DNA from 4 places in the Streptomyces sp. NPDC005962 genome. Region 2 is predicted to be linked to each of the others. Evidence: riboswitches for the same ligand, from Rfam matches in the RefSeq annotation. Region 2 holds a riboswitch; each other region holds the start of a gene.

Region 1 (7,446 bases), on a different contig from region 2:
CGTAGTGGTCGCCGCCGTACGCCCCGGCGGCGTACGGGTCCTGCTGGTAGCCCGCGTACGGGTCGGCGTACTGCTGCTGCGCGTAGGGGTCCTGCTGCGCATAAGGGTCCTGCTGCGCGTAGGGGTCCTGCTGCGCGTAGGCCTGCTGGTCGTAGGCCCCGGCGTACGGGTCCTGCTGGTAGCCCGCGTACGCCGAGTCCTGGTAGCCGTACTGCCCGGCGTCCGCGTACACGTCCTGGCCCTGGCCGTAACCCACGTCACCGTAGCCCGGCATGCCCGGCATGCCCTGCCCCCCCGGCATGCCCTGGTCACCCGGAACGCCCTGGCCGTCCTGCGTGCCGTACCCGGCGTACGTCTCGTACGCGCTGAAGTCCGCGTTCGGGTCCGCGTAGCCGCCGGCGGCGGGGGCGAACGGGGACGGCTCCTCGTAGACGCCGTACTCGCTGGTGTCGTCCGGCAGCGGCTCCGGCCGGTAGGTGGGCGGCTCGGGCCGGGAGACCGGGACGTCCTCCAGATCCGAGACCTGGAGCATCGGCTCGGGCTCCGGACCGTCCGGTTCCGGGCCGCGCTCGCGGCCGCGGCCCAGCCCCGGCAGCCCGGGAAGGCCTTCCAGGGCCCAGCCCTTCTCGAATCCCTGGCGGAAGGAGAGCGTGACATAGGTCTGGCCGACCGCGAAGGTGATCGCGCCGATCGCGATCACCACCACGGCGGGGATCAGCACCCCGACGACCACGCCCAGGAAGCCGACGAAGGCCAGCAGCCGCCAGCGCAGCCGCGCCTTGTACTGCAGCAGTACCTCTCCCAACAGCCACAGCGCCACGACGCCGAAAGCGATGTAGAGGACCGTCCAGCCCATGCCCGCCCCTCTCAGTGCGGCTGCCCCTCGGCCGCCGTATCAGGACCGCTGGTGCAGTCCCAGATTCTTGTAGATTTCCAGCGTCGCCGTGGAGTGGTTCAGGGTAATGAAGTGAAGCCCGGGGATCTCCTCGGCCATCAACCGCGCGCACAGCTCTGTGGCGTAGTCGATCCCGATCGAGCGTACAGCCGCCGCGTCGTCCTTGACCGCCAGGATGCGTTCGGCCAGCTCCGGCGGGAAGGCCGCGTTGCTGAGCTGCGCGAACCGCTCGATCTGCCTGACGTTCGTGACCGGCATGATTTCAGGGATGATCGGCGTCGTACACCCCGAGGCCGCGACCCGGTCGCGCAGCCGCAAATAGTCCTCCGGATAGAAGAACATCTGCGTGATCGCGAAGTCGGCGCCCGCGCGGCACTTGTCGACGAAGTGACGGATGTCGGTGTCCCAGTCCGTCGAGCGCGGATGCATTTCGGGGAACGCGGCGACGCCGACGCAGAAGTCTCCCGATTCCTTGATCAGGCGGACCAGCTCGGCGGCGTAGGTGATGCCGTCGGGGCACTTGTGCCAGTCCCCCATCGGGTCACCGGGCGGGTCGCCGCGCAGGGCGAGCATGTTCCGAATCCCGGCGTCGGCGTACTGGCCGATGATGTTGCGCAGGTCGGCGTGGGAGTGGTTGACCGCGGTCAGGTGGGCGACGGGGGTGAGCGTGGTGTCGGTCGCGATGCGCTCGGTGGCACGGACGGTGCCCTCGCGGGAGGAGCCGCCGGCGCCGTACGTCACGGAGACGAAGGTCGGTGAGACGGCCTCCAGCCGTCGGATGGCGTTCCACAGTGTGTGCTCGCCCTTGTCCGTTTTGGGGGCGAAGAATTCAAAGGAATACGACTGCTCGCCCGAAGCGAGCAGATCACGCACAGTAAGGGCTCGATCGGTCCTGGTGGAAGCGGTGCCTAGGGCCATACGGGAAGGTTAGCCAGCCGGGTGGTCGGCGCCCACCCGGCAACGTGGTTATGGGGGTTTTGCCGGGCTCCTGTCCGCAATACGGACGGGATGATCACCCCGGGCTCGGCCCGGTCACCCCTGGACCGCTGCCCGGTCACCCCTGGACGGCTGCCCGATCACCCCTGGACCGCTGCCCGGACGCGCTTCGCCAGGGCCTCCGTGGCCGCCGCCGGGTCCGTGGCCTCGGTGATGGCCCGCACCACGACGACCCGGCGCGCTCCCGCCTCCAGGACCTCGTCCAGGTTCGACGCGTCGATGCCGCCGATCGCGAACCAGGGCCGGGCCGGATTCCGGGCGGCCGCGTGACGGACCAGGGAGAGGCCGGGGGCGTGGCGGCCCGGCTTGGTGGGGGTGGGCCAGCAGGGACCGGTGCAGAAGTAGTCCACGCCGGGCTCGGCGAGCGCCGCGTCCACCTCGGCCTCCGCGTGCGTGGAGCGCCCGATCAGCGGGCCGTCGCCGATGATGGCGCGCGCCGCCGGGACCGGCAGGTCGCCCTGGCCCAGGTGGAGCACACCGGCACCGGCGGCGTGGGCGACGTCCGCCCGGTCGTTGACGGCGAGCAGCTTGCCGTGGCGGCGGCAGGCGTCGGCGAAGACGGCGAGGTGGTCCAGCTCCTCGGCGGCCTCCATGCCCTTCTCCCGCAGTTGGACGATGTCCACCCCGGCCGCCAGCACGGCGTCCAGGAACTCCGGCAGGTCGCCCTGGCGCTTGCGCGCGTCGGTGCACAGATAGAGACGGGCGTCGGCCAGCTGCTCGCGTGCGGTCATCGGGTGAGTATCCCCCCGGGTAGTGCGGCGCACGGACCGGGGGCCGCCGTCGGGGACGGCGGCCGACCCGGCCCGTACGCCAGGTGGTGGTTCGGGAAACGTCGGGCGGCAGGGTCAGACGGCGAGCGCCTGCGCGCGCCGCTTCACCTCCGTGCCGCGATTCTCGCGCAGCGCCTGGGCCGGGGTGCCCGGCAGGCTCGGATCAGGGGTGAAGAGCCACTCCAGCATCTCCTCGTCGCTGAAGCCGTCGTCCCGGAGCAGCGTCAAGGTCCCCGCGAGGCCCTTGACGACCTTTCCCTCACCGATGAATTCCTCGGGCACGTGCAGCGCCCGGTTCTCGCCACGGCGCACCGCGATCAGCTGGCCCTCCTTGACCAGCTGCCTCACGCGCGTCACCTCGACGCCGAGCCTGTCGGCGATGTCGGGGACAGTGAGCCAGGCGGGGACGAGAGCATCGATCTTTGCGTCAATCTCGGTCACGGAACAAGCCTGCCATCTGGGACTGACAGTGGGTAGCCGGGCGTCCGCCGTGCGGGCCGCCGGGTGCGGGGGCCGCCGGTCCCGCCGGGCCCCCCGCCCCTGGTCGGCGAGGGGTTCCGGGCGTCACAGAACGGCCGCCTTCAGCGGCACCGACGGATCGGTCGCCCGGGTCCGGTCCAGCCGGGCGCCGCGTTCGATCAGCTTGCGGCCCTGGGCCAGATCGCGCGGACGGCCGACGGCCAGCAGGGCGACCAGGGCCCCGTCCCGCAGCCAGCACACCGACCAGGCGGCGCCGTCCGGGTCGCCCCGCCAGACCAGTTCGTCGGCGTCCGAGTGGTGTCCGGCGTACTGCACGAACCGCCCGAACTGCTCGGACCAGAAGTAGGGCACCGGGTCGTAGACCTGGCCGGGGAAGTGCGCGGTCCGGCTGCCGAGCACATTGGCGGCGACCGTCCGCGGCCCCTGGAGCGCGTTGTCCCAGTGGTGCACCAGCAGCCGTGCCCCGTAGCGGGCGGAGGGGAAGGACGCGCAGTCGCCGACGGCGTACACATCGGGCGCCGAGGTGCGCAGCCCCTCGTCGGCGGCGACGGACCGGTCCTCGGCGAGTTCGACGCCGGAACCGGCCAGCCAGCCGGTCGCGGGCCGGGCGCCGATGCCGACGACCACCGCACCGGCCCGCAGCCGGGTGCCGTCGCCGAGCTGCAGCCCGGTCCGGTCCACGGCGGTCACCGGGGCGCCGGTGACCAGGGTGGCGCCGTAGTCCGCGTACCAGCCGGTCATATGGGCGGCGACCTCCGCCGGGAGGGCGCCCGCCAGCGGCCGGTCCGCGGCCTCGACGACCGTCACCGCGCAGCCCGCCTCGCGGGCCGCCGTCGCGAACTCCGCGCCGATCCAGCCCGCCCCGACCACCACGATCTCGTGCTGCCGGGCGAGCACCGGGCGCAGCCGTTCGGCGTCGTCCAGGGTGCGCAGGAGGTGGACGCCGGGGACGCCCTCGCTGCCGGGCAGGGCGATCGGCTCGGCGCCGGTGGCGATCACCAGGACGTCGTACGGGATCGGGCCGGACCCGGTGCCGACCGTCTGCCCGGCCGGGTCCAGCCCGGTCACGGCGACGCCGAGCCGCAGCTCGATGCCGAGCGCGTCGAAGTCCACGTCGAACGCGGACCCTTCGGCCTTGCCGAGCAGCACGGCCTTGGACAGCGGCGGCCGGTCGTACGGCTGATGGGGCTCGGCGCCCAGCAGCAGGACCTCCCCGGTCCAGCCCTGCTCGCGCAGCGCGACGGCGGTCTGTACCCCCGCCATACCCGCGCCGACGATCACCACCCGCTGTCCGCCGCCACCCGCCGAGGACGCCATCGTCTTCGTCGTCTCATCGCTCACACGATCACTGTATTGCGGCAGGTGGGGCGGACCGGAGAGCGCACGACGAGATCTCGGGCACAGCCCGGCGGGCCGAACGGCCCGTGGCAACGGCCCGTGGCATGGGGCTCCGCGCGGGCCCGCCCGGGGCGCTCCCTTCCGGCCGATTCGGGACGCGTACTAGGGTGGCGGGACAAAGCACTCGCGGGAGCCCGGGCGCACCGGGCTGAGAGGGAGGCTGGCGCGGCCTCCGACCGTACGAACCTGATCCGGGTCATGCCGGCGAAGGGAGGGGGCGACCAGCCCATGCACACGCAAGACGAATCATCCCGGAGCAGCCCCGCACCGTACGACGTCCTCGTCATCGGCGGCGGCATCATCGGCCTGGTCACGGCCTGGCGGGCGGCCCAGCGGGGCCTGCGCACCGCCGTTGTCGACCCGGCGCCCGGCGGCGGGGCCGCGCAGGTCGCGGCGGGGATGCTGGCGGCCGTCACCGAGCTGCACTACGGCGAGCAGACCCTGCTCGGGCTGAATCTGGCCTCGGCGCGCCGCTATCCGTCGTTCGTGGCGGAGCTGGAGCAGGCGAGCGGCCATGACCTGGCCTTCCGTACCTGCGGCACGCTCTCGGTGGCGCTCGACGCGGACGACCGCGCCCATCTGCGCGAGCTGCACGCCTTCCAGCTGCGGCTCGGTCTGGACGCACAGTGGCTGACCGGGCGCGAATGCAGGCGCCTGGAGCCGATGCTCGCGCCGGGCGTGCGCGGGGGCCTGCGCGTCGACGGCGACCACCAGGTCGACCCGCGGCGGCTGGCGGCCGCGCTGCTGGCGGCGTGCGAGCGCGCCGGGGTGGTCCTCCACCGCGTCCGCGCGGAGCGGCTGCTGCTGAACGGCGGCGGCGACCGGGCCACCGGGGCCGAGCTGGCCGACGGTACGGGCACCCGGCTGGCCGCCGGGCAGACCGTGCTGGCCGCGGGCAGCCTCAGCGGACGGCTCCCGGGCGTCCCCGAGGAGGTCCTGCCGCCCATACGTCCCGTCAAGGGCCAGGTACTGCGGCTGTCGGTGCCCGGCCCGTACGCGCCCTTCCTGTCCCGGACCGTGCGGGCCGTGGTGCGCGGCGGGCACGTCTACCTCGTCCCGCGCGAGAACGGCGAGCTGGTCGTCGGCGCGACCACGGAGGAGCTGGGCTGGGACACCACGGTCACCGCGGGCGGGGTGTACGAGCTGCTGCGCGACGCGCACGAGCTGGTGCCCGGCATCACCGAACTGCCGCTCGTCGAGACCCTCGCCGGGCTGCGCCCCGGCTCCCCCGACAACGCGCCCCTGCTCGGCCCGACCGCGCTGCCGGGCCTCCAGCTGGCCACCGGCCACTACCGCAACGGCGTCCTGCTCACCCCGGTCACCGGCGATGCCATGGCCGAGGCGCTGACCGGCGGCGAACTCCCGCCCGAGGCGCGGCCCTTCTCCCCGCGGCGCTTCGCGGCGAACCCGCCTATCACCACAGCAGCAGTACAGGAGCACACCGCATGACCGGCACCCTGACCGTCACCGTGAACGGTGAGCCCCGCGAGCTGCCCGACGGCATCACCCTCGACGGGGTCGTCGCGACCTTCACCCAGGCGCCCTCGGGCGTCGCCGCGGCCGTCAACGAGACGGTCGTCCCGCGCGGCCAGTGGCCCGCGACCCCGCTCGGCGACGGCGATCGCGTCGAGGTCCTCACCGCGGTCCAAGGAGGCTGAACCCATGTCTCACGCCACGTCGCACCCCACCGCCCTGGATCAGGTCCTCCCCGACGCCGATCCGCTCACCATCGCCGGTACGTCCTTCGGCTCCCGCCTGATCATGGGGACCGGCGGCGCGCCCAGCCTGGACATCCTGGAACGCTCGCTGATCGCCTCCGGCACCGAGCTGACCACGGTCGCGATGCGCCGCCTGGACCCCACGGTGCAGGGCTCGGTGCTCTCCGTACTGAACCGGCACGGCATCCGCCCGCTGCCCAACACCGCGGGCTGTTTCACCGCCGGGGAGGCCGTGCTGACCGCCCGGCTCGCCCGCGAGGCGCTGGGCACCGACTGGGTGAAGCTGGAGGTCGTCGCCGACGAGCGCACCCTGCTCCCCGACCCCATCGAGACGCTGGACGCCGCCGAGACCCTCGTCGACGACGGCTTCACCGTCCTGCCGTACACCAACGACGATCCGGTGCTGGCCCGGAAGCTGGAGGACGTCGGCTGCGCCGCGATCATGCCGCTGGGCTCGCCGATCGGCTCCGGCCTCGGCATCCGCAACCCGCACAACTTCCAGCTGATCACCGAGCGCGCCGGGGTCCCGGTGATCCTCGACGCGGGGGCGGGCACGGCGTCCGACGCCGCGCTGGCCATGGAGCTGGGGTGCGCGGCGGTCATGCTGGCCTCGGCCGTCACCCGCGCCCAGGAGCCGGTGCTGATGGCCTCGGCGATGCGGCACGCGGTGGCCGCGGGGCGGCTCGCGCAGCGGGCGGGCCGTATCCCCCGCCGCCACTTCGCCGAGGCGTCGTCCCCGGTCGAGGGGCTGGCCGCGCTCGACCCGGAGCGGCCCGCGTTCGCGTAACGGCGTAACGAAGCGCTGGGGCGCGGCATACCGTGGAATGCGGAGGTGGTTGCCGTGAGGGAGCCGACAGCCGCGCCCGTGGCCGACCGGATCGAGCGCGAGACGTACGTCCCCGCGCCCGTCGACCGCGTCTGGCGGGTGCTGACCACGCCGGAGCACATCCGCACCTGGTACGCCCCCGGCGGCTGCGAGATCGATCCGCACCCCGGCGGCACCGTCCGCTTCCGCTGGGACGAGCGCGGGGAGTTCCACGGCCGGGTCGAGCGGGCGGTGCCCGACGCCCTGTTCCGCTTCCGGCTGGCCCACGCGCCCGACCGCGCCCCGACCGGCCCCGGCCAGGCCACCGTGGTCGAATTCACGCTCTCCCCGGAGGGGGCGGGCACTCGCCTCCGCCTGGCCGAG
Region 2 (7,446 bases):
CTCCCCCGGAAAGCTGACGGCGGCGCTCCGGTCCCCTACGGGTACGGTCAGGGACGGACGGGGGATGGAAGCCCTCCGTCCGCTTCCTGTCCGCCCTAGCATCGAGGGCAGGGGGACCGGTGCCGCAGACCGGCCCCGTCAGCCAGGAGAGAGCAAGGAGCAGACGTGGCCGCGAAGGGCATATTCCAGGGCTTGCCGTGGTGGGTGACATGGATCGCGGTGCCGGTTCTCGTCCTCGCCGTCTTCGGCGGGCTGATCATGAGCGTGGTCGGCTTCGTCATCGGCCTGCTCTTCAAGGCGCTGCTGCTGGTGGCGCTGATCGGCGGTCTGATCTACGTCGTACGGAAGTTCACCTCGTCGTCGTCCCGCGGCGACTGGTGACCCGCGACTGGTGACCCGCGGACGGTGACCCCGCGGGCCGGGTGACTCCGGCCCCGTGACCCCGCGCGGCGGGTACGCCGCGCGAGGGATACCGGGGAGCCAAACATCGGCCCCACGGCACCACTGTGGTTAGAGTGCGAGTCCGCGACGTTCCCCATCTCGGCGTCTGCCTCGCAACAACACCCCGGGGGTGCCTGTTGACGACAGCGAACATCGACACGGCCGCTGAACCGGCCCTGATCGCCCGCGCACCGGGCCGGCGGCGCCCGGCCCCGTGGGTTCCACCACGGCAACACTGGCCATTTCCGTTCCCTCACATGAGGCAAAGCGACTCCGCCCCGCAGTCGAGTCGCTACGCTCCAGAGTCGGCCAAGTCTGAACTACCCGGGGCGGCGAACGATGCGTGACATGCGTGACACAGTCCAGGCGGAAGTGACGATGACCTTTCTGGTCTCGCAGGAACTGTCCTTCCGGATTCCGGTCGAGCTGTCGTACGACAGCGGCGATCCCTACGCGGTCGAGATCACCTTCCACTTGCCCGGCGACGCGCCGGTGAGCTGGGCCTTCGCCCGTGAGCTGCTGCTGGACGGGCTGAGCAAACCCTCCGGCGAGGGCGATGTGCGGATCGCACCGGCCTCGCCCGAAGGGCTCTCGGATGTGTTCATCAAGCTGCAGGTGGGGTCCGAGAGAGCCCTGTTCCGGGCCGGGGCGGCGCCGCTGGTGGCCTTCCTGGACCGTACGGACCGGCTCGTCCCGTTCGGTGAGGAGCCCGCGGCCTGCGATCCGGTCGGTGACCTCGACGCCGAACTGGACCGCATCCTGGCCGAGGACCGCTACGCGTAGCGGTCCTCGGCCGGCCGTCGCCCGCAGCGCTTCTCAGCGTGCGCGCGCCCGGCGGCGCCGCCCGCGCCCCCGTCCGCCGCCGCTCGGCCCGCTCCCACTCGGCCCGCTGCCGCTCGCCGCCGTGGCTTCCTTCGGCGCGTGGTCCGCGGAGACGACCAGCACGGCCAGGGCCGTGGTCACCGGCACCGAGGCGACCAGCCCGATGCTGCCCACCAGCGTGCGGACGATCTCCTGCGCGACGATCTCGCTCGTCGCCACCGTTCCCACCCCGCTGTCCGCGATCGAGAAGAGGAGCAGCAGCGGCAGCGAGGCGCCCGCGTACGCCAGCACCAGGGTGTTCACGACGGACGCGATGTGGTCCCGCCCGATGCGCATCGCGGCCGCGTAGAGCCCCCGTCGACTCGTGGTGGGGTCCGCTTCCCGCAGCTCCCACACCGCCGAGGTCTGGGTGACCGTCACATCGTCCAGCACCCCGAGCGAACCGATGATGACCCCTGCCAGCAGCAGTCCCTTGATCTCGATATCGGGATAGAGGCCGTGCACCAGACCGGTCTGGTCGTCGGTGTTGCCGGTCAGCGACGCCCAGCCGATGAACAGCGAGCCGAGCACGCCGATCAGCAGCAGCGAGACCAGGGTGCCGACCACCGCGACCGACGTCCGGGCGCTCAGCCCGTGGCACATATAGAGCGCCAGCAGCATGATCGCGCTGCCCCCGACGACCGCGACCACCAGCGGATTCGAACCCTGGAGTATCGCCGGGAGGATGAACAGCGTCAGCACCCCGAAGCTGATGGCCAGCGCCACCAGCGCGAAGACCCCGCGCAGCCGCCCGACGGCCACGACCACGAGCGCGAACAGCCCGGCGAGCAGCGCCATCGGGAACGAGCGGTTGATGTCCGAGACCGAGTACTGGAGGTTCTTGGGCGCCTTGGGCGCGTACGACAGCTTCAGCTCCTGCCCGGCGCTGAACTGCCGTGAGGCGTTCGGCTGGACGATCTCGGGGAACGTACGGCCCTTGTCCTTGCCCGAGGTGACCTCGATGGTGGCCCTCTCGCAGACGGTCTTCCCGCCGCCGGAGCCGCCCTCGGTTCCGCCCCCGGTTCCGCCGCCGGGGTTCGGGGCGGAGCCGCCCTGCTGACCCGGTTCGGTGGGTGCCTGCGGCTGCGCGTTGACGTCGGCGCAGTTGACCTCCTCGACCTTCACCACCCGCCCGGAGACCGTCTCCTGGTCGAAGCCGAGCCCGCTGCGGCCCTGCGTGGTGTGTTCGGGGCCGCCCGGCCACAGCGCGATCAGCCCGGCGACGACGGCGACGGCGAAGGGGATGAGCACCGCCGCGATGACCTTGCGGAGGCGTGCGGAGACGGGTGCGGCCGGGCCGTGGGAGTGGGCGTGGCTGTGGCCGTGTCCGTGGGCCTGGCTGTGGGCCTGGCCGGACGGGTGGGACTGCTCGGGCGGGTGGTCCTGCTGTGTCGCGGTCACCGTCGCATCATCGCAAGAGTGGATGGCCCCCTGTTCAGGGATGCCGGGAAACCGTTAGCGTAGGGGCACCTTTGCAATCGCGGGAGCTCGGAGCACCGGGCTGAGAGGGCGCTGACGCCAGAGAGCTGCGCCGACCGCTGAACCTGTTACCGGGTAATGCCGGCGTAGGGAGTGGGTCTCATGACTCAGCAGGATGCACACATGCGCGAAAACGCTGCCGATTTCGGCTGGCACAAGGGATATGTCACGGGTTCCCGCCCTGACCTCCAGGTCCCGGTTCGCCGCGTGCACCTCACCAATGGCCAGGACGTGACGCTGTACGACACGTCCGGCCCGTACACCGACCCCCACATCGAAACCGACGTCCGCCGTGGCCTCGCGCCACTGCGGCAGAACTGGATCATCTCCCGCGACGACACCGAGGAGTACTCCGGCCGTCCGGCCCGTCCCGAGGACGACGGGCTCAAACCCACCGCGCCCCGCGACGGCCTGCGCAACCTCGACGCGGTCTTCCCCGGACGGCCGCGCCAGCCCCGCCGGGCCCGCGACGGCGCCGCCGTCACCCAACTCAGCTACGCCCGCCGGGGCGAGGTCACGGCGGAGATGGAGTACGTGGCGCTCCGCGAGAACGTCTCCCCCGAGGTGGTCCGCGAGGAGATCGCGGCGGGGCGGGCCGTGCTGCCCGTCAACGTCAACCACCCGGAGATCGAGCCGATGATCATCGGCAAGCGGTTCCTGGTGAAGGTCAACGCCAACATCGGCAACTCCGCCGTCACCTCGTCCATCGAGGAAGAGGTCGACAAGATGACCTGGGCGACCCACTGGGGCGCCGACACGGTCATGGACCTCTCGACCGGACGCAACATCCACACCACCCGCGAGTGGCTGCTGCGCAACTCTCCGGTGCCCATCGGCACCGTGCCGCTCTACCAGGCGCTGGAGAAGGTCGACGGCAAGGCCGAGGAGCTGTCCTGGGAGGTCTACAAGGACACCATCATCGAACAGGCCGAGCAGGGCGTCGACTACATGACGGTCCACGCGGGCGTACGGCTGCCGTACGTCCCCCTGACCGCCCGCCGCAAGACCGGCATCGTCTCCCGGGGCGGTTCGATCATGGCCGCCTGGTGCCTGGCCCACCATCAGGAGTCCTTCCTCTACACCCACTTCGAGGAGCTGTGCGAGATCCTCGCGGCGTACGACGTCACCTACTCGCTCGGTGACGGACTGCGCCCCGGATCGATCGCCGACGCCAACGACGAGGCGCAGTTCGCGGAGCTGCGCACGCTCGGCGAACTCAACCGGATCGCCAAGGAGCACGGCGTCCAGACGATGATCGAGGGCCCGGGCCATGTCCCGATGCACAAGATCAAGGAGAACGTCGACCTCCAGCAGGAGATCTGCGAGGAGGCCCCCTTCTACACCCTGGGCCCCCTCACCACGGATATCGCGCCCGCCTACGACCACATCACCTCAGGCATCGGCGCCGCGATGATCGCCTGGTGGGGCACGGCGATGCTCTGCTACGTCACCCCCAAGGAGCACCTGGGGCTGCCGGACCGTGACGACGTGAAGACCGGCGTGATCACCTACAAGATCGCCGCCCACGCCGCCGACCTGGCCAAGGGCCACCCCGACGCCCAGGCCTGGGACGACGCGCTCTCCGACGCCCGCTTCGAGTTCCGGTGGGAGGACCAGTTCAACCTGGCCCTCGACCCGGACACGGCGCGCTCCTTCCACGACGAGACGCTCCCGGCGGAACCGGCCAAGACGGCGCACTTCTGCTCCATGTGCGGGCCCAAGTTCTGCTCCATGAAGATCAGCCACGACATCCGGCGCGAGCACGGCGCCGCGATGGACGAGGCGGAAGCGGAGGCCGGAATGGCAGAGAAGTCCCGCGAGTTCGCGGCCGCGGGCAACCGCGTCTACCTCCCCCTCGCGGACTGAGCCACGGCTCACGGTCTACGGCCGCCGGGCTCCCCGAAACACGTTTCCGGGAGCCCGGCGGCGCGATCATCGTCGGGCCACCACCGGCTAGTCCGGCTGGTTTTCCGGGCCGCCGTATTCGGGGCTGGTGTAGTCCGGGCTGGTGTAGCGGGGGCGGGCTCTGGGGGCCTCGTCGTCGGTGCTGAAGCCCGGGCGGCTGTAGCCGAGGTGGGGGGTGCGGCCCGCCGCTTCGGAGCGGCCGGGGACGTAGGCCGTCGGGGCCCATGGGGCGGGGGCCGAGGGGTTGGCCAGGGCCTCGTGGAGGAAGGGCAGCACGCCCCGCTCCAGCAGGGCCAGGCGCCAGGCCTCTCTGGCCCGGTCCACCTCTTCCAGCTGCTCGGCCAGGGCCTCGCCGCGGATCGCGCTGGAGCCGTTGCGCAGCGCGGTGATGAGGAGGCCGACGCCGGCGAGGAGGATGCCCGCGGCGGTGAGCGCGGCGAAGAACCAGCCCGCGGTGATCATCGGCTGGGCGATGGACGGCGAGGGGTCCAGGACGTGCAGTACATAGCCGACGAGCAGGAAGATGATCGCGGCGGTCCCGGCCAGGACCGGGGCCAGGACGGCGAGCATGGGGACCAGCCCGGCTCCTGAGGCGTCCAGGAGGGTGCCCCCGAACCCGGCGGAGTGCGCGTGCTCGTCGTCGTCCCGCGGGTCCCCGGTCATGGGGAGGGGCGGGGCGGGCTCCCGCAGTCTGGTGCGGGCGACGACGTAATCCTGGTATTCGGCGGCCGCGCACGCGGTGATGGCGGCCGAGGCGCTGAGCGCCATGGTGCGCAGCTGCTCGGCGGTGAGCCGCTGTCCTATGCCCTTCAGATCCGGTTGGCGGTCCGCGGTACGCAGCACCTCGTCGAGAACTCGCTCGAACTCCGGGCGGTCCTCGGCGAACAGGTGCGGAGCGCTTTTCATGGTGCATCCCCCGATACTCCGTAGGGCCTTCGTGTCCGGCTTTCACCGGCAGTCGGGCGGAAACGGAGGAGAGCCTGCGACGGATAAACCGATGGTAGAGCCGATCCGGCGCGAGGTGACAGCAAGTTTCGTGATTTGCTCAGCCCCGGTGGTGCCGTCCGGCTCTTCCCGTGTGCGTCCGCCTCACCCTCAGCTGTCGAGCGGCAGTTGTACGACCAGCAGTTTTCCGGCCATGGTGACGCCGCCGTCCATCGCGACCGCGAGATTGTCCGCGTAGAGGTGCGGGCCGTCGACCGCGGGCGGGCCATCGTCCTCGCCGTCCTCCGAGCCGACTTCGCCCAGCAGATACGGGATCGGGCTGTGCCCGTGGACGATGCGCTCCCCGCCGTAGGCGCCGAGCAATTCGCGCACGGCCATCGGTCCGGCGTCTTCGTCGCGGAAGGCGAAGCGCTTGGTGAATTTGCGGAACAGGTCCCAGCACTCGTCGGCGTCACTGCGCTGCAGCGTCTCGGTGACGGTGTCGTTGACCGCCTCGATCGAGTCGCCGTAGTCCAGATAGGCGGTGGTGTCGGAGTGCACGAGCAGATGCCCGTCCGCCTTGGCCATCGCGTCCAGCCGGGACATCCACTGGAGGTGATGGTCCTCCAGCCGCTCCATGTCGGTGCGCTGGCCGCCGTTGAGCAGCCAGGCGGCCTGGAAGGAGGCGGTACCGGCCCCGGAATGGACGGGGGTGTCGCCGAACCGCTTGGCGCCGATGAGGAGCAGTTCGTGATTGCCCATCAGCGCCTTGCAGTAGCCGCCCGCGGCCGCGGCCTCGGCGGAGAGCTGCATCACCAGGTCGATGACGCCGATGCCGTCCGGGCCGCGGTCGGTGAAGTCGCCGAGGAACCACAGCCGCGCTTTCCCGGCGGCCCAGCTGCCCTTGTCGTCGATCAGACCCTGGGCGGCGAGCGCCTCGCGCAGCTCGTCGTAATAGCCGTGGACGTCGCCCACGACGAACAGCGGGCCCGGGCCCTCGCCGTCGTCCTCCGGGTCGGCCTCGGGGTCGGTCACCGAGGCGAGCGCGATCGTCGGCCGGTCCTGCGGAGGCACCAGCCGGGTGTCCGCGATGGTGTGCCCCGGGCCGATGACCGGCAACTTCTCGGTCGGTGTGTACCCGTCGGGCATCGGGGCGGGCGCGGGTTCCGGAGGCACCGGACCGGGCGGCGTGGACGCCCCGTACGCGGGCACGGGCGGAGGTGCCGCCATGGTCCCTGCCGTGGCTTCCAGACCGGCCCCCTGAGTCATCGACCCCTCCACCATCGCGCCGCCGTGCCACCTTGTGGACCTTGCCTGGTCGACGGCGGTCCACGGTGTCGTCCGCCCATCATAGGAATGACCGTGAGGGCTTGTGACGCACCAGGGTGCCGTCAATCGGTACTCGGTCCCGCTTGGACGGTCTTTTATCCCGGATTGGCCCGGTAGGGGAAGCCCATGGGCGTCGGGTTCTCCTCCGGTCATTTTTGAGTCGCTCTCAGATCATCCTCGATCATCCTCCGGCGCGGCTGCGCGGCGGGCTGACCGTCGTACGCGGCGGACGCCTCTGGGACGAGGTCCGCACGATCAGTTCGGTGGGTATCACCTGCTCGACTGGGCGGTCGCTGTCGAGCCCCTCGATGGCGTCGATGAGCAGTTGCACGACGGCGGTGCCGATCCGGCGCGGTTTGAGCGAAAGCGTCGTGATGGGCGGTTCGGTGGTGCGGTAGACCGTGGATTCACTGCAGCAGACCAGCAGCAGATCCTCCGGGACGCGCAGCCCGTAGCGGCGCGCGGCGGCGAGCAGATCCGTGCCGTTGGGGTCGAAGAGCCCGTAGA
Region 3 (7,446 bases), on a different contig from region 2:
GTCCCCGCCGGGGCAGCGGGCTACGCCGACCCGAGCACCACCACGTCCGCCGCGTCGAACGCCGCCCCGACCCGGTCCCCCGCCTCCGGGGCGTCCCGCAGCGCGCAGGACGCCTCCAGGCGGGGGCCGTCGGACGGCTGGAGGATGAGCGCCACATGGTCGCCGCGGAAGGTACGGGCCGCGACCGTGCAGGGCAGCCCGTCCGCGGGGGCCGTGAGCCGCACCCCGCCCGGCCGGACCAGCAGCCGCACCGGGCCCGTCCGGGAGCCGGGCGGCACCGGCAGCTTGCCCCACACGGTGTCGGCGACATCGCCGTGGACGGCCGCCTCGACCACGTTGTCGAAGCCGAGGAAGCGGGCGACGAACTCGTTCGCGGGGTGCTGCCACACCTCCAGCGGGGTGCCGGACTGCGCGATCCGCCCGTCGTCCATGACCACGACCCGGTCGGCCAGCGCGAAGGCCTCGCCCTGGTCGTGGGTGACGGCGAGGACCGTGGTGCCCAGCCCGGCGAACAGCTCCCGCAACTCGACGACGAGGCGCTCCCGCAGCCCGCGGTCGAGCTGGCCCAGCGGCTCGTCCAGCATCAGCAGCCGCGGCCGCGGCGCCAGCGCGCGGGCGAGCGCCACGCGCTGCTGCTCACCGCCGGACAGCGAGTCGACCGGCCGCCGCTGCGCACCGGGCAGCCCGACCAGCTCCAGCAGTTCGGCGACCCGGCGGTCCGCCTCCGCGCGCCCGGTGCCCCGCATCCGCAGCCCGAAGGCGACGTTGCCGCCCACGTCGCGCTGCGGGAAGAGCTGGTGGTCCTGGAACATCAGCCCGACCCCGCGCCGGTGGGTGGGTACGCCGCTCTGGTCGCGGCCCGCGAGCCACACCCGGCCGGAGGCGGCGCGCTGGAGCCCGGCCACCACCCGCAGCAGGGTGGACTTGCCGCTGCCGCTGGGGCCCAGCACACAGACCGTCTCGTGCTCGGCGACGTCCAGGTCGACGGCGTCGAGCGCGTCGTGGCGGCCGTACCTGACCGTCACCTCGTCCAGTCGCAGCAGCGTCATCGGACTCCCCCCATGTCAGAACTCCCCCGAGCGGTCGGTGCGGATGCGCTCCAGGGCCAGCAGGGAGCAGGCGCACACCAGCATCAAAATCGTGCTCAGGGCCATCGCCTGCCCGTAGTTGAGCTGTCCGGCGCGGCCCAGGAAGCGCGCGACGGCCACCGGGAGGGTGGGCAGGTCGGGGCGGGCGATGAACACCGTGGCCCCGAACTCGCCGAGCGACACGGCGAACGCGAAGCCCGCCGCGACCGCCAGCGCCCGCCCCACCAGCGGCAGGTCCACCTCGCGCCAGGCGCGCAGCGGGGAGGCGCCGAGCACGGCGGCGGCCTCCCGCAGCCGGTGATCCACGGCGCGCAGGACGGGCAGCATCGTGCGCACGACGAACGGCACGCCCACCAGGGCCTGGGCCAGCGGGACGATGACCCAGGAGGCACGCAGGTCCAGCGGGGGTTCGTCGAGCGCGATGAGGAAGCCGAAGCCGACGGTGACGGCCGAGGTGCCCAGCGGCAGCATCAGCAGCGCGTCGAAGCCGCGGACGAGACGCCCGGCCCGGCGGGTGAGCGCGGCGGCGGCGAGACCGCCGACGACGAGGGCGAAGACGGTGGCGACGGCCGCGTATTGGAGGGAGTTCCCGATGGCGTCCACGGGGGCCACGAAGAAGGTGCCGCCGCTCCCGGCGGCGGACTGGAGCGCCCGGTAGTACGTGAACCCGTAGCCGTCCGGTCCGTGGAGCGAGCGCTCCACCAGCACCGCGAGCGGCACCACGATCAGCAGCGCGACGACGGCCAGCACCCCCGCGAGCAGCCCCCACTGCGCCGGTCCCTGGGGGCGGCGCGCGGTCCGGGCGGCGTCGACGAGCCGCAGTGCGCCCTCCCGGCGGCGTACGGTCCAGGCGTGCAGGGCGAGGACGGCCGCGACCGCCGCGAACTGGACGAGGGTGAGCACCGCGGCCGTCGGCAGGTCGAGCAGCTGCGCGGTCTGCCGGTAGATGGCCACCTCCAGGGTCGCGTAGCGCGGGCCGCCGAGGATCTGGATCACCCCGAAGGAGGTGAACGTGAACAGGAAGACCATCAGCGCCGCGGCGGCCACGGCGGGCCCCAGCGCGGGCAGCGTGACCCGGCGCCAGGCCGCGAGGCGGCTCGCGCCGAGCACCCGCGCGGCTTCCTCCTGGCGCGGGTCGAGCTGCGCCCACAGCCCGCCGACGGTGCGGACCACGACCGCGTAGTTGAAGAAGACATGGGCCAGCAGGATCGCCCAGACGCTGGTGTCGAGCCGTATCCCCCACAACTCGTCCAGCAGCCCGCCGCGGCCGAGCAGCCCCAGGAACGCCGATCCGGCGACGACGGTCGGCAGCACGAACGGCACGGTCACCACGGCGCGCAGCAGCCCCTTGCCGGGGAAGGCGAAGCGGGCGAAGACATACGCGCCGGGCAGCGCGACCGCCAGCGTCAGCCCGGTCGACGCGGCCGCCTGCCAGCCGGTGAACCACAGGGTGTGCAGGACGGACGGGTCGCCCAGCACCTCGGGTATCCGCCCGAGGTGCCAGCGGCCGTCGGCGCGCAGCCCGCGGGTGACGATCGCGGCCACCGGATACGCGAAGAAGACGGCGAAGAAGGCGAGCGGCACGGCCATCAGGCCGAACCGCAGGGCGGCGCCGCGCAGCCCGCCGCGTTCGCGGGACTGCGCGGGCGCGGGGCGCTCGGCGGGATCGACAGGCTCCGTGGGCTCTACAGAACGAGCGAGGACCATGCCTTGACCCAGGGCTCACGGTTCTTGGCGATCTTCCGCGGAGGCAGGGTGGCCGGGTCGGGGATCTTGGCCCCGTACCGGGTGAAGACCTCCGGCAGCCTGGCGTCCTCGCGCACCGGGTTGACGTACATGTTCAGCGGTACGTCCTCCTGGAAACGCTTGGTCAGCAGGAAGTCCAGCAGCGCCTTGCCGCCCTTGGTGTTGCCCGCGCCCTTCAGCAGCCCGGCGAACTCCGTCTGCCGGAAGCAGGTACCGGCCGCCACCCCGGTCGGGGCCTTGGCGGGCTTCGACTTGGCGTCCACCACCTCGGCGGGCGGGCTGGAGGCGTACGAGACGACGAGCGGCTTGTCGCCCTTGCCGCCGCCCGCCGAGCCGGAGAAGCGGTCGTAGTACGCCTGCTCCCAGCCGTCGACCACCTCGACGCCGTTGGCCCGCAGCTTCTTCCAGTAGTCGCGCCAGCCGTGGTCGCCGTAGCGGGCGGCGGTGCCGAGCAGGAAGGCCAGGCCGGGGGACGAGGTAGCGGCGTTCTCGGTGACCAGCAGGTTCTTGTACGCGGGCTTGGTCAGATCGGCGAGCGTCTTCGGCGGCGCGAGCTTCTTGCCCTCGAAGTAGGCGCGGTCGTAGTTGACGCAGATGTCGCCGTAGTCGACCGGTGTGACGCGGTGCTTGGCGCTGTCGAGCTGATGCGCGGCCGGGACCTTATCGAGGCCCTTCGCCTCGTACGGCGTGAACAGGTCGTTGTCCAGCGCGCGGGAGAGGAGGGTGTTGTCGACGCCGAAGAACACATCGCCCTGCGGATGGCCCTTGGACAGGATCGCCTGGTTGACGGCCGCCCCCGCGTCACCACCGGCCTGCACCCGCACCTTGTAGCCGGTGGTGCGGGTGAACTCCTTGAGGACCGCTTTGGACGCCGCGAACGAATCGTGCGAGACCAGGGTGACGGTCTTGGAGTCCTTGCCGTCCGCCGCGCCCCCGCCGCAGCCGCTGAGAACACCGGTGCCGAGGGAGCCGACGAGAGCGGCGGTGACGGCACGCCGAAGATGACTGTTCATCGTGAGGCTGACTCCCTACGCCGGTATGACCCGGATCAGGTTGGAGGGTCTGCGGCCGTGCCGCACTCTCAGCGCTGTCGCGCTCCCCTGTCGGAATGTTCAGTTGTCCATCGTTGCGGGATGGTTGTACGACGATGGCGCGAAGGCACCGTATCAGCCGGTGGTCAGCGCTCCGTGGCCGCCAACTGTCCGCACGCCCCGTCGATCTCCTGCCCCCGGGTGTCCCGGACGGTCACCGGCACGCCATGCCGCTCCAGGGCCGCCACGAACGCCCTCTCGTCCTCGGGCCGGGACGCGGTCCACTTGGAGCCGGGCGTCGGGTTGAGCGGGATGAGGTTGACGTGCACCCGGTGGCCCTTGAGCAGCCGCCCGAGCAGATCGGCGCGCCACGCCTGGTCGTTGATGTCCTTGATCAGGGCGTACTCGATGGAGATCCGGCGGCCGGACTTCTCGGCGTACTCCCACGCCGCGTCCAGGACCTCGCGCACCTTCCAGCGGGTGTTGACCGGGACGAGAGTGTCGCGCAGCTCGTCGTCGGGCGCGTGCAGGGAGACCGCGAGGCGGCACTTGAAGCCCTCGTCGGCGAACCGCAGCATCGCCGGGACCAGTCCGACGGTCGAGACGGTGATCCCACGCTGGGACAGCCCGAGGCCGTCCGGCTCGGGGTCCGTGAGACGGCGGATGGCGCCGATGACCCGGTTGTAGTTGGCCAGCGGCTCGCCCATGCCCATGAAGACGATGTTGGACAGCCGGGCCGGGCCACCCGGGATCTCTCCGTCCCTGAGGGCCCGCATGCCGTCGACGATCTGGTGCACGATCTCGGCGGTGGACAGATTGCGGTCCAGACCCGCCTGGCCGGTGGCACAGAACGGGCAGTTCATCCCGCAGCCCGCCTGGGAGCTGATGCACATGGTGACCCGGTCCGGGTAGCGCATCAGCACGGACTCGACGAGCGTGCCGTCGAAGAGCCGCCACAGGGTCTTGCGGGTGGTGTCCTCGTCACAGCTGATGTGCCGCACCACGCTCATCAGATCCGGCAGCAGCTCCGCCGCGAGCTTCTCGCGCGCGGCGGCCGGTATGTCGGTCCACTGCGCGGGGTCGTCGGCGTAGCGGGCGAAGTAGTGACGCGACACCTGACCGGCCCGGAAGGGCTTCTCCCCGAGGGCGGCGACAGCCTCGCGGCGCTCGGCGGGTGTGAGGTCGGCGAGGTGCCGCGGGGGCTTCTTGGCCCCACGCGGCACGGCGAAAGTGAGTTCTCCGGGCTTAGGCATGGCCGTACCAGTGTCGCAGACATGCGGAAGGCCCCGCGCCACGGGCGGCGCGGGGCCTTGGACAGCCTCTGTTACCGGCGTGCGGCTCAGCCGCCGCCCACGAAGATCACCAGCAGCAGCCACGCCACGGGCGCGGTGGGCAGCAGCGAGTCGAGCCGGTCCATGATCCCGCCGTGGCCGGGCAGCAGCTTGCCCATGTCCTTGATGCCGAGGTCACGCTTGATCATGGACTCGCCGAGGTCCCCCAGGGTCGCGCTGACCGCGACGGCGAGGCCGAGCAGCAGCCCCTGCCACCACACGCCGCCCTCGATGAGGTACTGCATGCACAGCGCCCCCGCGACCATCGCGAACGCCACCGCACCCATCAGCCCCTCGCGGGTCTTGCCGGGGCTGATACGGGGCGCGAGCGGATGCTTGCCGAAGCGCCAGCCGACCGCGTACGCGCCGGTGTCGCTCACCACGGTCAGCAACAGGAAGGTCAGCACCCGCTGCGCACCGTCGGGGGCGGCCAGTATGAGCGCCACGAAGGTGGCCAGGAACGGCACGTAGAAGGCGGCGAAGACGCCCGCCGTGACGTCCCTGAGGTAGTTGTCGGGTGGCTCGGTCATCCGCCACACGAGCACGGCGAGCGCCGTGAGCGAGACCGCCACCCAGGCGCCCTGCGCCCCGCGCACATAGCCCGCGACGACCATGGCGACGCCGCCGACGGCGAGCGGCACCAGGGGGACGCGGATGTCCTTCCGCTCGGCCAGCCGGGAGGTCAGCTCCCACAGCCCGACGACCACGGCGACCGCTATGACGCCGATGAACACCGGCTTGTAGATGAAGAGCGAGACGCCGATGATCACGCCCAGCCCGACGCCCACCCCTATCGCGGCCCGCAGATCGCGGCCCGCGCTCTTCTTCTTCGTCCCCTGGCCGCTGCCGCCGTTGCCGGGCGCGCCACCGGTGGCCTCGGGGCCGGGGCCGGGGGGCGTCGGCGGCTGCCCGGCGGGCGGCCGGGGTCCGGGCCGCGGCTCGTGCTCATCGCGGAACAAGGGGCCGCCCGGCCGGGCGGCCCCCCGGTCACGGCCGGCGGCGTCGCCGGGGTCGCCGCCTGCGTGCGGCACGGTGGGCATGGGGCGAGTCTGCGCCGCTTCGGCCACCTCGTGCGCGGGACCCGCCGAAGACGCGGGACCCGCCGAAGAAGGGGGCACCTCCCAGCCGTAGCCGGGGGAGGTGCCCTGATCAGTCGGTCCCCAGAGTCCGGCGCGTGGTGGGGCCCCCCAGGAAGAGTCGTTCATCAGACCTCGAGCAGCTCGGCTTCCTTGTGCTTGAGCAGCTCATCCACCTGCGCGACGTACTTCGCGGTGAGGTCGTCGAGCTCCTTCTCGGCACGGCGGCCCTCGTCCTCGCCGACCTCGCCGTCCTTGATCAGCTTGTCGATCGACTCCTTGGCCTTGCGCCGGATGCTGCGGATCGAGATCTTCGCGTCCTCGCCCTTGGCCTTGGCGACCTTGATGAACTCCTTGCGGCGCTGCTCGGTGAGCTCGGGGAACACCACCCGGATGATGTTGCCGTCGTTGCTGGGGTTGACCCCCAGGTCCGAGTCACGGATCGCCTGCTCGATGTTGCGCAGCGCGCTCTTGTCGAACGGGGTGATCACAGCCATGCGCGGCTCGGGCACCGAAAACGACGCGAGCTGGTTGATCGGCGTCAGCGCACCGTAGTAGTCCGCCACGATCTTGTTGAACATCGCCGGGTGCGCACGCCCGGTGCGAATCGCCGCGAAGTCCTCCTTGGCGACCACAACGGCCTTCTCCATCTTCTCCTCGGCCTCGAGGAGGATTTCTTCGATCACCACTTGCTCCTGGTGTTATCCGTAAGCAGAGCCTCGCCCCTGCGTGCGTCTTCTCCTGCACGGTGTCCGACCGGCAGGCCGTTGTCCATCCCCCGAACGAGCCGTCAGGCGCGTACGTCCCGGTCGCTCACGAGCGTGCCGATCTTCTCACCCTTCACCGCGCGCGCGATATTTCCTTCGGCGGTCAGCTCGAAAACCAGGATCGGCAGCCTGTTGTCCCGGCAGAGGGTGATCGCGGTGGCGTCGGCGACCCTGAGGTCCCGGGTGATCACCTCGCCGTACTCCAGGGCGTCGAACTTGACCGCGTCCGGGTTCCGCTTGGGGTCGGAGTCGTAGACCCCGTCCACCCCGTTCTTGCCCATGAGCAGCGCCTCGGCGTCGATCTCCAGGGCACGCTGGGCGGCGGTGGTGTCGGTGGAGAAGTACGGCATGCCCATGCCCGCGCCGAAGATCACGACGCGCCCCTTCTCCAGGTGGCGCACCGCGCG
Region 4 (7,446 bases), on a different contig from region 2:
TTGGCGGCCCTCCCAGACCCCGTCTCCGAGGTAGAGCAGGCCCAGCTTGGCGAGGGCGTCCGTGGTGGCGTACATGCCGCTGAACCCGAGGTCGCGGCCGGGCGGACGCTGGAGCCAGGCCGTCTCGCCGATGCCCAGCGGGTCGAACAGCCGGGGCCGCAGATAGTCGGTGAGCGACTGCCCGGTCACGCGCTGGACGATCGCGGCGAGGCTGTACGTGGCGGGCTGGTTGTAGGCGAAGACGGACCCCGGGTCGCGGTCGGGCGGGGTCAGCAGGAACCCGCGTACGGGCTCGGCCGGGTCGCGGGTGAACGCCTGCTCCCGGGTCTCGGTCAGATGCCCGCTGGCCATGGACGCGACGTGCCGGACGAGCATGGCCCGGCTGCGGGGGTCGGTGATGTCGCCGTCGAACTCGGGGAAGTAGGAGATCACCGGGTCGTCGAGGCTCAGCAGCCCTTCGGCCACCGCGAATCCGGCCGCCGTGGCGGTGAAGCTCTTGCTGATCGAGTAGAGCAGATGCGGCCGGTCCGGGGTGTATGGCGCCCACCAGCCGGAGGCGACCACATGCCCATGGCGCACGATCATCAGGCTGTGCGGCTCGATACCGGGCGCCGCCTCCAGCGCGTCGAGGAACGCGCCGACGCCTCGCGCGTCCACTCCCTTCGCGGCAGGGGTGCTCCCGGGCAGGGGTCGGGCACTGCGAGCACTCATCGCGCGTCATCCTCCGTATGCGGTGGTCGTGCACGGCCGGTGGTGCTGCGATCATCGATGAAAGGAGCCGCACCGCGCCAGAGCGCGATACGGCTCCCCCGGGACAGCGCGACGGGTGGCGCTCAGACCGGCGGGGCCGTGGGTGCCGCGTCCGCGGCCCCCGTCCTGAGGTGGGCGACGCCCGAGCGCACCGCCCAGCCGAACACGCCGAGCGCGAGGGCGCCCACCGCGACCGTGTCGTACGGCGCCGGCAGACGGCCGGAGCCGCCGAAGGACCCGAGCCACGACAGCAGGGTCAGCGCGGCCAGGTGAAAGACCAGCCAGGCGCCGTGCCGCAGCTCAGCCAGGGCGGGGAGGCCTTCGGCGCCGCGCCGCTGGAGCAGGAACAGCGGAACCCCGACCAGGACCAGGGGCAGCGCGAGCCGCAGGTCGTCCCAGCCGGACCAGAACACGAACTCGCTGGCCACGACGAAGCTGAGGGGGGCGATCCAGCGCACCCCCGGCACCTGCCCGTCCGCCCGGGGCACTCCCCGCTCCCGGTCGTGGGCCCGGAACACCGCGACGGCCACCGCCGAGGCCGTGTAGACGAGCAGATACATGACGCCCATCACGCTCACGATGTCCTGCCAGCCGCCGAACGGCAGCATGAAGACGACGATGACCGCCAGGTTGAACAGCAGCGCCCGGTGGGCCACGCCGGAGCCGGGGTCGATGCGCATGAAGAAGCGGGGCAGCAGGCCGTTCTTGGCCAGGGCGTAGGTGTGCCGGGCGTTGATCGCCACCCCGACGTAGGCGGAGCCGCCCGGGGAGATCACGGCGTCCGCGTACAGCAGCGTGGCCAGCCAGTGCAGATTGAGGATGAGGGCGAGCTGGCCGAACGGGGACTCGAAGTTGACCCCGTGCCAGCCGTTGCCCAGCGCCGATTCCGGCACCGTGTACAGGAACGCCAGCTGGAGCCCGAGGTAGACCAGCACGGCGAGGCCGATCCCGGTGAGCACCGCGGCCGGTACGGAACGGCGCGGATTGCGGGCCTCGCCGGAGAAGTCCAGCGGGGCCTGGAACCCGTTGACGGAGTACACGATGCCACCGCCGGCGAGGGCGGTGAGGCAGGCCGCGTAGCCGTACGGTGCGAAACCGCCGTGTTCGGTCAGGCGCCCGGAGTGGGTGCCGGACAGGAACAGCGCGATGACGGTGACGACGGGGACGACGACCTTGAACACCGACACCAGGTTGTTGAGCCGGGCGAATATCCGCACCGCGAACCAGTTGAGCGCGGTGAGCACGACGCTCAGCACGACGGCCACGCCCAGACCCGGGAGGGTGAGCCTGCCGCCGTCGTAGATCCCCGGCAGATAGTGCGCGGCGTACTGCATGATCGCGCTGATTTCGGCGGCCGTACCGCCCACGGACAGCACGACGGACCAGCCGACCATCGTGCCGACCAGCCGCCCGCTCGCGTACAGCGGCCACCGCACGGTGCCGCCGCCTTCCGGGCGGGTGGCGCCCAACTCCACCATGACCAGGGCGATCAGGGCGCACAGCGCGCCCGCCGCGATCCAGGACAGCAGCGCGGCGGGTCCGGCGGTCTGGGCCGCGTACAGGGCCGCGAACAGCCAGCCGGAGCCGAGGATGTTGGAGAAACCGATCGCCGTCAGGCCCCAGAAACCGAGGTCCTTGCGGAGTCTGCGTTCCTCGGCGAGCACCGCCGGGGCGGCGATGGACTCCACCGGCTGGTTCTGCGGCACGTGGCACGTCTCCTCGGGGTGGTGCGGAAGGTACGAGAGCCCAGGGTGCCACGCATACCCCGGGACTCGGTTTCCGGATGCCGCCTGACGTGCGCGTACAGGGCGAAACGGCCTCAGCGGCCGGTGCGGCGGCGCATCCTGAGCGGGGCGTAGACGAGGAGCGCCGCGAGGAAGGCGGCGTAGTAGGCGAGGTCGGCACCGTGCAGCACGGCGGCCACCGGGCCCGTGTACAGGCTGGTGTCCATGAACGGCACCGCGGCGGCGAAGGCGGCGCCGAACGCCAGGAGCGCCGGCCACCACGGCTGCGGGCGGGCGCTCTCGGCGGCCAGGTCGACGGGCGCGCCGCCACGTTCCCGGGCGCGGGCGAACCAGTCGACGGCCACGACCGCGACGAAGCCGGGAATCCAGTAGCCCACGAACAGCAGCACGTTCTGGAAGCGGGCGGTGGTGTCGGCGGCGTGCATCCACAGCACCAGCGGGAAGCCGAGCACGGCGGCGAGCGCCGCGGCGAGCGGGCGGGGGATGCGGACACCGGCGGTCTGGAGGGCCAGCGAGCCGCTGTAGTCGTTCATGGCGTTGCTGCACAGCGCGGCGAGCGCCACGGCCAGCAGCCCGAACGCGCCGAGCACCCCGCCGCCCAGCGCCGTCTCGACGCCGCGGGCGGTCTGGTCGGTGAAGATGGAGGCCCCCCACAGCCCGAGCGCCTGGACCGCCACGAAGGACACGGTGACCCCGAGCAGAGTGCACCAGAACATGCGGGTACGGGAGGTGGCGCGGGGCAGATAGCGGCTGAAGTCGCTGGCGTACGGCGCCCACGAGATCGCCAGGCTCAGGGCGATCGTGCTGGTCAGGACGAAGGCGCCGATACGGTCGGGCCCGTGCGCGGACCCGGTGGTGGCGGGGTGGACACCGTCGAGCAGCTTGACGGCCAGGATGGCGAAGGCGGCGGCGAGGACGAACGTCATCAGCTTCTGCATCCGGTGGACGGCCTCGTAGCCCAGCACCCCGAGCGCCCCCTGCCCGGCCATCATCAGCAGCACACCCAGCCAGAACGGCAGCCCGCACAGCCGGGCCAGCGCGTCACCGCCGAAGAGGCCGATGAGCGCGTCCCAGGCGATCGACGACAGCCACTGCAGAACACCGGGCACCGCCACGCCCCGGCCGAACGCCAGCCGTGCCAGGGGCAGCTGCCCGGCCCCGGTCAGACTGCCCCAGGTGCCCAGATACGCGGTGGGTACGGCGCCGATGAGGGTGCCCAGCACGACGGCGGCCAGCGCGGTGGCGAAGTCCAGGCCGAGGCCGATGCCGATGGTGCCCGTGAACACACCGGTCATGGTCAGGTTCGGGGCGAACCACACGGTGAACAGGCGCCCCGGGCCGCCGTAGCGGTGGCTTTCCGGAACCGGCGCGATACCGCGCGCCTCGACGCGCAGATCGCCGGGCGCGGCGGGCATCCGCCCGTCGAAGACGGATTCCGCGCCGGTGATGGCCGGGTCGGTGGCAGCATGCGGCAATGGCATCGATGACATCCCTCCGCCAGTGCTAACTGGTTCAGGTTCGACGGGTGTGATCTCAGCCCCCGTGTGGGGGCACCCCGTGTCCGGTGGAGCGCCCCCAGGCTAACCCCTCGCCCCGGCGACCCGGTCCCGGGGGCGGCCCGTCGCCGGGAGCGCGTCCAGGAACAGCGCCCCCGCCAGCACCGCGGCGCTGCCGCGCGGCGCGACACCGGTCCCGCGCAGCTCGGCGTCGAGAGTGGCGAGGGCGGCCGCGCCCTGGGCGGACGTGGCGCCGCCCGCCTCCAGCACACCGCGGGCGCCGTCCTGCACCCGCCGGAGCGCGGGCGGCCCCGCCTGGTACAGCGGTCCGGTGTCCTGGAGGGTGCTCATCACGGTGAGCAGCGCGTCGAGGCGGGCCTGGGTCTCGGTGGCCCCCGCCGCACGGGTCCGGGACAGGACGTCCAGGGCGCGGCGCACATGCGGGAAGGCGGCCCGCGCCTCGCCACGCGCACCCGCCGCCCCGTAGGTGGCGGAGACCTGCGAGCCCGCCGACGGCCTGCGCGGGGCGCCGCGGTCGGCGTGGGACGCGAGCTGCCGGGCGGTGGCGGTCAGCTCAAAGGGGGCGGCGCCGGGTTCCAGGGCGGCGGCCGCCACCAGCAGCCCCAGTACCCACAGCGCCCCATAGTGGAGACGGCCGGTGGCCGGACCGCCACCGGCGCGGTCACCGGCCGGGTCGCCACCGGCCCGCGCCATGGTCCACTCGGCGCAGCGGCCGATGGCGCCCAGCTCCTCACGGAGCGCACGCGTCGGCTCGCCGGGGCGGCGTGCGGCGGCGGCCATGGCCGCGAAGCCGGGCGCCAGCGCCTTGGCCGACCAGCGCAGCGCGAGCAGATCGGTGCCGGTGGCGCGGGCCTGCAGATCGCGGGTGTCCGCGAGGCCCGGTTTGGGGGTCAGCTCCGCCTGGGAGATCAGGGCTCGTACGGCGGTCTGCGCCAGGGCCTCGTCCGTGGAACGCGTCGTGGGCATGCCCGGAGGGTAGGGGGCGAACCTTTCCCGGACCTGGGCCGTTCCTGTGACCCCGCTGTGGGGCCCGTCCCGCCCGGGCACGCACTGTGCGTGTCCGGGCGGCCGCGGTGTCCCGCCCTCAGTGTGATTCGCGGGCGACGAACGAGCCGCGGGTGCCGGTGAGGAAGTCCAGTCCGGCACCGAGGTCGGCCTGTTCGACGTGGTCGCGGTAGATCTGCTCCCATCCGCCGGTGGCCGGTGGCGCGGCGGCGGACACCGGTTGCCGTGCGGCGAGTTCGTCGTCCGGTACGTCCAGCCTCAAGCGCCGCCGCTCGACGTCCAGCTCTATCCAGTCGCCGGAGCGCACCAGCCCCAGCGGGCCGCCCGCCGCCGACTCGGGCGCGATGTGCAGGACGACGGTGCCGAAGGCGGTTCCGCTCATGCGGGCGTCGCTGATCCGCACCATGTCCCGCACCCCGGCCCGCAGCAGCGCGGGCGGCAGCGGCATGTTCCCCACCTCGGGCATGCCGGGGTAGCCGCGCGGTCCGCAGCCGCGCAGGACGAGCACATCGGAGGCGTCGACGTCCAGGTCCGGGTCGTCGATCCGGGTCCGGAAGTCCTCGATCCCGTCGAACACCAGGGCGCGGCCCCGGTGGCGCAGCAGCTCCGGTGTCGCGGCGGCGGGCTTGATGACGGCTCCGTCGGGACAGAGGTTGCCGCGGAGCACGGCGAGCCCGGCGTGCCGGGCGATCGGCTCCTTCGCGGTGCGGATGACGGTGAGGTCGGTGCTGGTCAGGCCGGAGAGCTGCGCGGTGAGGGAGCGGCCGGAGACGGTGACGGCCGGTTCCAGCTGGTCCCTGATCTCCCCGAGGACGGCGTCCAGGCCACCGGCGCGGTGGAAGTCCTCCATGAGGTGGGAGCCCGCGGGCTGCACATCGGCGAGCAGGGGGACGCCCCGGCCCGCGCGGTCGATGTCGTCCAGGCCGAAGTCCGCCCCGACCCGGCGGGCGAGGGCCAGCAGATGGACGACCGCGTTGGTGGAACCGCCGATGGCGGCCACCGCGCGCACCGCGTTCCGCAGCGCCTGCGCGGTCAGGACCGCGCTGGGCCGCAGGTCCTCGCGCACCATGTCGACGACGCGGTTGCCCGCGGCGTGGGACAGCTCCAGCAGTCGGCTGTCGGGGGCCGGGAGCCCCGCGTTGCCGGGCAGGGTCATGCCCAGCGCCTCGGCGGCGCAGGCCATGGTGGACGCCGTGCCCATGGTGTTGCAGTGTCCCCGGCTGCGGATCATCGCCGACTCGGCCCGGCGCAGCTCCGAGCGTTCCATCCGCCCGGCCCGCACCTCCTCGCTCAGCTCCCACACCCCGGTGCCGCAGCCCAGCGGGCGGCCCTGCCACGAGCCGTTCAGCATGGGGCCGCCGGTGACCATCAGAGTGGGCAGGTCGACCGACGCGGCGCCCAGCAGCAGGGACGGTACGGTCTTGTCGCAGCCGCCGAGCAGGATCACCCCGTCGACGGGGTTGGCCCGGATGAGTTCCTCGGTCACCATCGCGGCGAGGTCGCGGAAGAACATCGCGGTGGGGCGCAGCAGGGTCTCGCCCAGCGAGGGCACCGGAAGCTCCAGCGGCACCCCGCCGGACTCCCACACGCCCCGTTTCACATGGTCGGCGATTTCGCGGAAGTGGCTGTTGCAGGGGGTGAGTTCGGACCAGGTGTTGCAGATGACGATCTGTGGGCGTCCGTCGAAGGCGTGGTCGGGGAGGCCGCGCCGCATCCAGGCGCGGTGGATGAACGCGTCGCGGGACTCGCCCTCGTACCACTGCCGCGACCGATGCGTGTCACTCATACGAACCTTCCGATCTCCTCGACGATCCGTGCTGTGCCGTGCGTGCCGTGCTGTGCCGTGCGGGGGAACGCTGCCCACAACACGGGGTCGTCAGACGCGGCGGTGGGCGTCCTCCAGGTAGTGCAGCACGGCGGCCACGCGCCGGTCGGTGCGGTCGGCGGGGGCCAGTCCGAGCTTGGCGAAGATGTTACGGATGTGTTTGTGGACGGCGCCCTCGGTGACGACGAGCCGCTCGGCGATGGCGGTATTGCCCAGCCCTTCGGCCATCAGGGCCAGGACGTCGCGTTCGCGCGGGCTGAGCCGGTCCAGCCGGGTGTCGGGCCGGGTGCGGGCGAAGAGCTGCGCGACGACCTCGGGGTCGATGGCGGTGCCGCCGTCCGCCACCCGGTGCAGCGCGGTCAGGAACTCCTCGACCCGGCCGACCCGCTCCTTGAGGAGGTAGCCGAGCCGGGCGCTGCCCTCGGCGAGCAGATCGGTGGCGAAGGCCTGCTCGACGTAGGCGGACAGCACGAGGACGGCCAGGTCGGGGCGGCGGCGGCGGGCCTCCACGGCCGCGGCGATCCCCTCGTCGGTGTGGGTCGGCGGCATCCGGACGTCCACGATGGCGACATCGGGCGTATGGGCCGCGACGGCGTCCAGAAAG

Evidence for each region. Region 2 has a riboswitch for thiamine pyrophosphate ahead of thiC (phosphomethylpyrimidine synthase ThiC). Riboswitches for the same ligand answer to the same signal wherever they lie in the genome.
Region 1: it holds a riboswitch for thiamine pyrophosphate, as region 2 does, so the genes downstream of both, thiO (glycine oxidase ThiO) here and thiC (phosphomethylpyrimidine synthase ThiC) in region 2, are expected to answer to the same signal.
Region 3: it holds a riboswitch for thiamine pyrophosphate, as region 2 does, so the genes downstream of both, ABZ370_RS17050 (thiamine ABC transporter substrate-binding protein) here and thiC (phosphomethylpyrimidine synthase ThiC) in region 2, are expected to answer to the same signal.
Region 4: it holds a riboswitch for thiamine pyrophosphate, as region 2 does, so the genes downstream of both, ABZ370_RS05910 (cytosine permease) here and thiC (phosphomethylpyrimidine synthase ThiC) in region 2, are expected to answer to the same signal.

Annotation. Positions count from the first base shown of each region.
Region 1 covers NZ_JBEXVE010000006.1:330,378-337,823, reverse strand. The annotation lists gene ABZ370_RS13595 (hypothetical protein) at 1-856, opposite strand, end outside; gene metF (methylenetetrahydrofolate reductase [NAD(P)H]) at 896-1,813, opposite strand; gene thiE (thiamine phosphate synthase) at 1,972-2,622, opposite strand; gene ABZ370_RS13580 (Rv2175c family DNA-binding protein) at 2,737-3,102, opposite strand; gene ABZ370_RS13575 (FAD-dependent oxidoreductase) at 3,226-4,458, opposite strand; TPP riboswitch at 4,656-4,769, shown strand; gene thiO (glycine oxidase ThiO) at 4,768-5,988, shown strand; gene thiS (sulfur carrier protein ThiS) at 5,985-6,197, shown strand; gene ABZ370_RS13560 (thiazole synthase) at 6,202-7,044, shown strand; gene ABZ370_RS13555 (SRPBCC domain-containing protein) at 7,099-7,446, shown strand, end outside.
Region 2 covers NZ_JBEXVE010000005.1:46,350-53,795, reverse strand. The annotation lists gene ABZ370_RS10505 (cupin domain-containing protein) at 1-17, shown strand, start outside; gene ABZ370_RS10500 (DUF5326 family protein) at 166-381, shown strand; gene ABZ370_RS10495 (SsgA family sporulation/cell division regulator) at 790-1,224, shown strand; gene ABZ370_RS10490 (YibE/F family protein) at 1,258-2,703, opposite strand; TPP riboswitch at 2,773-2,891, shown strand; gene thiC (phosphomethylpyrimidine synthase ThiC) at 2,884-4,647, shown strand; gene ABZ370_RS10480 (hypothetical protein) at 4,735-5,592, opposite strand; gene ABZ370_RS10475 (metallophosphoesterase) at 5,782-6,894, opposite strand; gene ABZ370_RS10470 (LacI family DNA-binding transcriptional regulator) at 7,121-7,446, opposite strand, start outside.
Region 3 covers NZ_JBEXVE010000009.1:63,958-71,403, forward strand. The annotation lists gene ABZ370_RS17040 (ABC transporter ATP-binding protein) at 21-1,049, opposite strand; gene ABZ370_RS17045 (iron ABC transporter permease) at 1,065-2,678, opposite strand; gene ABZ370_RS17050 (thiamine ABC transporter substrate-binding protein) at 2,774-3,847, opposite strand; TPP riboswitch at 3,843-3,946, opposite strand; gene rlmN (23S rRNA (adenine(2503)-C(2))-methyltransferase RlmN) at 4,012-5,118, opposite strand; gene ABZ370_RS17060 (phosphatidate cytidylyltransferase) at 5,205-6,401, opposite strand; gene frr (ribosome recycling factor) at 6,401-6,958, opposite strand; gene pyrH (UMP kinase) at 7,063-7,446, opposite strand, start outside.
Region 4 covers NZ_JBEXVE010000002.1:533,589-541,034, reverse strand. The annotation lists gene ABZ370_RS05920 (serine hydrolase domain-containing protein) at 1-711, opposite strand, end outside; gene ABZ370_RS05915 (APC family permease) at 834-2,456, opposite strand; gene ABZ370_RS05910 (cytosine permease) at 2,570-3,910, opposite strand; TPP riboswitch at 3,968-4,063, opposite strand; gene ABZ370_RS05905 (triphosphoribosyl-dephospho-CoA synthase) at 4,076-4,978, opposite strand; gene ABZ370_RS05900 (IlvD/Edd family dehydratase) at 5,097-6,803, opposite strand; gene ABZ370_RS05895 (response regulator transcription factor) at 6,894-7,446, opposite strand, start outside.